One region of the Thermosipho sp. 1074 genome, then DNA from elsewhere that is predicted to be linked to it. Evidence: riboswitches for the same ligand, from Rfam matches in the RefSeq annotation. Region 1 holds a riboswitch; the other holds the start of a gene.
What was found. A riboswitch is a leader RNA that binds a small molecule or an ion and turns the genes downstream of it on or off. The one in region 1 is predicted to bind thiamine pyrophosphate.
Positions count from the first base shown of each region.

Region 2: another riboswitch for thiamine pyrophosphate. It lies ahead of XO08_RS00470 (thiamine ABC transporter substrate binding subunit); the one in region 1 lies ahead of XO08_RS08750 (sulfide-dependent adenosine diphosphate thiazole synthase).

Region 1 is NZ_LBEX01000018.1:378,009-381,442, reverse strand. It holds gene thiC (phosphomethylpyrimidine synthase ThiC) at 1-936, opposite strand, end outside; gene XO08_RS08750 (sulfide-dependent adenosine diphosphate thiazole synthase) at 933-1,709, opposite strand; TPP riboswitch at 1,762-1,873, opposite strand; gene XO08_RS08745 (DUF4234 domain-containing protein) at 1,910-2,347, opposite strand; gene XO08_RS08740 (hypothetical protein) at 3,093-3,272, opposite strand.
Region 2 is NZ_LBEX01000003.1:23,104-26,537, reverse strand. It holds gene XO08_RS00475 (iron ABC transporter permease) at 1-851, opposite strand, end outside; gene XO08_RS00470 (thiamine ABC transporter substrate binding subunit) at 857-1,834, opposite strand; TPP riboswitch at 1,865-1,975, opposite strand; gene ffh (signal recognition particle protein) at 2,184-3,434, shown strand, end outside.

The DNA of each region.
Region 1 (3,434 bases):
CGATGAGGTAATATGATCATATCCAGGTGCAACATCTAAAACTATTGGCCCAAGTAAAAACACTGGAGCATTTTTCCCATACTTTTTCATTAACTCAACAGTAGACTCTATTTGATCAATTGGAACATGCCCAGGCCCCTCCAGTATTACTTGAACATTCTTACTTCGAGCTTTTTCAACTAACTCTTCAAATATAAACCACTCTTCTAATTGTAACCTATCCAACGAATCAAATAAATTCCCGGGCCTTAAAGAATCTCCTAAACTCAGTGTAACATCATATTCTCTAGCAATATCTAAAACTTCATCAAAGTATCTATAAAACGGATTTTCAAATCCATTTTTAATTATCCAACCTGCAATAATAGAACCGCCACGACTTACTATTTTCATTATTCTATTAGATTTTTTTAGTTTTTTTACAATATCTTTTGTAATACTAACATGTAAAGTAACAAAATCTACACCTTGTTTTGCATGTTTTTCAAATATTTTCAAAAAATCTTTTTCCGAAAAATCTACAACATTCCTATTTTCCTTATATGCTATGACCGCTGCATCGTAAATTGGAACAGTACCTACGGGAATATCCGAAATTGTTAATAACTCTTTTCTCTGAAAATCCAAATCTCCCCATGTAGAAAGAAGCATTACACTATCTGCTCCATATTTTCTTGATGTCCTATACTTTTCTAACTCATATTCAAAATCATCATATCCAAAAGAAGTACCAATATTTGCATTAACTTTTATTTTTAAACCCTTTCCTATCCCCATCGGATTTTTCAAAGAAACATGATTATTATTTTTTGGTATAACTATTGTCCCATCTAATAATCCTTTTACAAGATAATCAATACTTCTTCCTTCTTTTTTTGATATTTCATTAAGAATTGAAGGAACCTTACCACTTTTTATTTCATCTATTATTGTCATCCTTTCACCTCAACATCAATATTCTCGATAATAATATTTGCAATTTTAATTCCAGACTTTAACATACCACCGAATATTGGCCCCATTCTTGGACCACCCCCAACAGATACCGCGGCCATTCCCATTACAAGTAACCCCGGGAAAATTTCTTTAGTATTTTCAAGAACAAATTTTTCACCTTCTTTTGCATTCATAGGAAACTCCCTTATTTTTCCTAGAGGTAAGTCAATTGATAAATTTCTATCTATAACCATATTAACTACACTTGCAGGATGTCCAGTACCATCAATAACATATTTTGCCTTTACCGTTATAGGATCAACATGTAATCTTTGCCTTATAACAGGTGCCCAATTAATTACCACACCGTTTATTCTCTCTTTGCTCATTAGAACGTCTTCTACAAAAACATTATTAAATATTTTTGTACCCACTTTTGTTGAATTGTACAACAAAGCTGAAGCAAAATGTACGGAATCAATAGAAATAAACCCTTTAGTTTTCTTGTATTTCATATCTAGCTCTTCTAAAAACCACTCAACATCTTCCTCTACAACTAATTCATTAAATAACATCCCTCCGCCCCATGTCCCACCTCCTGGTTCATTTTTTTCTTCAAAAATTATCACATTAAACCCATTTTTCGATAAAACATATGAAGCGGCTAACGCACTAGGCCCCCCTCCAACAATTGCTACATCTACATCTAAACTTTTTTTTAATTTCTCGGTAAATTCTTCTACTATAATTTTTGAAATTTCTAAATCCCACATCTTAAATCCCTCCTTAAAAAAATTTTGCCCTCCACCGGAGGGCAAAATTTCATTTTTTTCTCTTCCCCAGTCCCTCCGCCGGTATTACCCGGTTCAGGTTCTAAGGGTCGAAGGTTTCCACCTTCCTCTCAGCTCCGGAATATGGAGCTCCCCTCGGGAAATTATTCACTTTACATGTATATTTTAACTCAATTATTTTATCAGGTCAAACTTTTCTCAATTTCTTTTATTAATTTATAAAAAAACACATAAGAATATATTCCAAATGTTAATATAGAAAACAAAATTAGATTAAAAATAGATAGTCTTGACTTTAAAACGCTCAAAATCAATTTTAAGTATAAAAGCACAAACAGTAAAGCAAGAGTTTGCGAGAAGAAATACGTAAAAATAGAAGATGTCAAATAAAGCGGAAAAAAGGAAAAAATTACAAGACTTAAAACAATATAATAAATGGATAAAACATTTATCTTTAATTCTCTTTTAATTTTTAAGCCTATTACATACAAAAAAATCAAAAAAGAGATTGATGAAAGTCCCAAAAAAACTTCTGCAAGCTCTTTATAGAAAAAATATAAAATATTTGAAAGTATCGAAAATCCCACATACATATAATATGAAATTACCACATATCTCATCCCTTCCTACTCATAAGTATAATAAAATTTTTTACTTAAGTCAATTTTTCAAGCAAGCCTGTTCAAAAAAGGAAAAAAAGGGAAAGATGAAGTTATAAATTCAACAAAGAATTTTACAAATTTATTTTGCAATATTCTAAAAAGAAAGGTAAACCACGAAAATACCTAGAACACATGATATGCAAAATTTGTGTTGTACAATTTAATAGAGTTATCCAAATAGTTTTTTGTTTAATTTTTCACATAACAATTATATCTCTTTATTTTTTAAAAAGACTCAAATAAGTTTTCTTTCAACTTCTTTCTCATTTTTTAAAGCGAGAATCCAAATTTCAACTAGGTTTTCTCCTGAAACAAATATCTTTAATCATGAAAAAAGGAAACCGAATATCGCCGATAACAACATCACAAATGTAAATATATTTCCTCTAATCATCTTTTATAATAGGCGCCATCTTGCTATTCTATTCAATTTTGAAATTGCTAATTTCCATTAGAAATAAAATTTATCCAAGGGCATGGTGTTTTTGGCGTTTTATTATGTATTCACAACAATCATCAAAAAAGTATTCGTATCCAAAATATATCTATGCCTTTTTATAAAACAAACTATGGTTACATACACGTTGTTTAAAAATCACTCTTAAAACAACAACCACAAAATTTTCTTACAAGAACGTTTGTATGAAATTTAACTTTTATTGGCATTTTTGGTTGTCGCACTGTTGTAAGAGAAAGATTCTGCTCAACGATCATCATCAAAACCTACTATAGCATGTATCTCAATAGGTAAATGGCCAAGCTGTTTTGCCCTGTAACCAAATCCAAAAGCTATTTCATCGTTTGAAGCAAAAATCGCTTCAGGGTCGATTAAAAAAATAGCCTCACTCACTTTTTCCATGTCTTCTTTTGTAAAATTATCCAAAAAAACAAACGACTCATCATACTTTATTCCACTACTCTAAAAGTTTTCTTCTATAACTTTCTAATCTCTACAAAACATGATAACTATCAAAAAGACTCATAACAAAAACTATTTTTTCGAAGCCATGAGCTTCCAAGAGGTGCTGCATAGTAAGCAAACTTC
Region 2 (3,434 bases), on a different contig from region 1:
ATAAATCCTGAAAGAACGGAATATGTTAGTGGGATGAATATGATTGCAATGGTTAAAATTATATAAAAATATCCCCAAGTTGGGAATTTTTCTTTTAAAGAAGTTCCATTGAGAAATTCAAACTTTTCAAATGAAAGCATATATGAAACTACAGAGATGAATAAGATTTGAAAAAATGAAAGTGAAAGAGCACTTTTAAAATCAAAGAGTATTTTTGTATACATATATATGGAAACTTCAATAGTTGAATATTTTATTCCACCAAGTATTAAAACAACTGAAAAACTTGTAAAAGTATAGACATAAGTTAAAAGAAATGCTTTTAAAATTGATGGAGTTAAAATTGGAAGTTCCACTTTCCAAAAAATTCTATGTTGTTTCGCACCATCTATTTTTGCTGCTTCAACTAAACTTGCATCTATCTTTTCCCATGTTTCTCCAACTATCCTTATGAAAAGTGGAAAGTTATAGAAGACATGTCCTAGAATTACAGCGGTGAATGTATACAAAATTTTCCTATCAAATCCTAGTATTCCCAATAACTTAGTTAAGAGTCCATTTCTTCCAAAAGCCATTAAAAATCCAATGCTCATGGTAACACCAGGTAAAATAAAAGGAATTGATGACAATATTCTAAAAATAGATTTTAAAAATGGATGTGTTTTTGTTCTGGCAACAATGTATGCACCGGGTAGTCCAAGAAGCAATGTAAAAATCGATGAAACAATTGCTTGGGTTATAGTAAATTTGATAACATTTGAGTGATCTTTTATAGCGGAAAAGTTTATTCCACCAAATTTATAAAATAGAAAAAATAGGGGGACAAAAAGTCCCCCAATAACATATAACAAAGGAATTACCCACCAATAATTTCTTTTGACCATTCTTTTAATATCTCCTCTTGTTTTTCATATAAATTGGGATTTATTTTCAAAATTTTTTCCATTCTTGGCACATATTTAAATGCGTCTGGAATACTGACATTAGTTACAGGAAGCATCCATTGATTTAATGGAATTTTTTCTTGAAAATTGTCCATTAATACAAACTCTAAAAATCTTTTTGCAAGTTCCATGTTTTTTGCACCTTTTACTATTGCAGCATATTCAACTTGTACAAATGCTCCTTCTTTCATAATTACTGGTACATATGTAATTTTACCATAGTTGTAATAACTATATGCACCATCTGTGGCGTAACTTACCATGATATCTGCTTCACCAGTTTCGAGCATCTCAAACGCTTCATCCCAGCCAGGTGTTATTGTTAGTATGTTTTCTTTAAATTTTTTCCAAAAATCTAAATAGTTATCTCCATAGACAGCGATTGTCCACAACAAAAAACTAATTCCTGTGCTTGAAGTGCGTGGATCTTCCACAACTATTCTGTTTTTGAACTCTTTTTTTAATAAATCCGAAAAACTTTTCGGTGGATTTTTTACAGTGTTTTTGTTGTAAACTATTGCAATGGCACCAAAATCAAACGGTACACCGTATTCATCTTTTAATTCTGGATATTTTAATAAAGAATAATTTATCGGTGAATATTTTTCAAGTAACCCTTCTTTTTTTGCCCTATGTAGTAAAGCCTGATCAAGTCCTATTATTACGTCTGCTTTTTGCTTATCTTTTTCTAATATTAACCTTGCTAATACGGCTCCGGCATCTCCGAAAGATCTAAGATCGACTTTGCAATCATACATTTTTTCAAAAATTGGAATTACCTCATAACCAATCCCTGAGACGAAACTATCGTATGTGTAAATTACCAATGTTTGGGTAGAAAAATAAAGTACTCCAATTAGAACAAACAAGCTTACAATATATTTTTTCATTTTTTCACCTCCTAAAAAAAATCCCTCCTTTTGGAGGGTATTTCCCATCCCTCCGCCAGTATTATCTGGGTCAGGTTCAAAGGGTCGAAGGTTTCCACCTTCCTCTCAGCCCCGGAATATGGAGCTCCCCTTGGGTTAATTCTATTATACATCAGGTTGATTAATTCAAAAACATAAATTTTTACGTAAATGTTAAAACTATTCGATGTGTTAAGTTAAGCAATCGAACTGGTGTAATTTATTTGTTACATATAATTTTGTGTTTGTTTTCAAAGTTGTACAAAAATTTAATTGAAAAAAGGAAAAAGTATAATATACTAAATTAGGAAGAAAAAGGAAGGTGATTTATTTGTTCGAGGGACTACAAGAAAAACTTTCAAAGGCGTTTAAAAGTTTATCTGGAAAAGGAAAAATTACGGAAAAAAATATTAAAGAAGCTATTAGAATAGTAAAGCTTTCTTTGCTGGAAGCTGATGTTAATTATAAAGTGGTAAAAGAATTTATAGATGAAGTAAAGAAGAAAGCGTTAGGAGAAGAAGTCTTGAGATCTTTGACTCCTGATCAAATGTTTATTAAGATTTTGAAAGATGAATTAATTAGATTAATGGGGGAAAAATCGCAATTGCAAATGATTCATTCTCCTTCATATATTATGATGGTTGGATTGCAAGGAAGTGGTAAGACAACGAGTGCGGCTAAAATTGCAAATTTACTTAAAAAAAGAGGTAGAAAACCATATTTAGTCGCAGCAGATACCTATAGACCTGCGGCTATTGATCAATTGATAACTTTGGGTAAAAGGATAGACGTACCTGTCTACTATGGTGATAAAAAAAATCCAATTAAAATAGTAAAAGGGGCTTTAAAAGAAGTAAAAGATAGTGGATATGATGTAGTAATATTTGATACTGCTGGGAGATTGCACATAGATGAAGAAATGATGTCCGAATTGGTGGAAATTAAAGATATTTTAAACCCGGATGAAATTTTGATGGTAGTTGATGCAATGACTGGGCAAGATGCGGTAAACTCTGCTAAAACTTTTGATGAAAGGCTAGATGTCACGGGATTTGTGGTAACAAAGATGGATGGTGATGCAAGGGGCGGAGTGATTTTATCAATTAGATATGTTACACAAAAACCTGTGAAATTTATTGGAACCGGTGAAAAAATAGAGGACCTTGAGGAGTTTTATCCAGAAAGAATTGCAAGTAGGATATTGGGGCTTGGGGATGTTTTGACGTTAATTGAAAAGGCAGAGCAGGAACTTGATAAAGAAAAAATGAAAAATTTAGGAAAGAAAATGATAAATGCGGAGTTTACCTTGGAAGATTTTCAAGAACAGTTGAAGGAAATAAAAAAACTTGGTTCTCTTTCAAAAATTATTGATCTTTTACCAGGTGCCCCGAAGGTTGATTTAGATCAAGGTGAAAAAGAATTAAAAATAACAGAGGCGATAATAAATTCAATGACTCCTGAGGAAAGAAGAAATCCCAAGATACTTAATGCAAGCAGAAAGAAAAGGATTGCAAAAGGTAGTGGAACTAGTGTACAAGAAGTTAATAAATTAATAAAAAACTATGAGGAAATGAAAAAAATG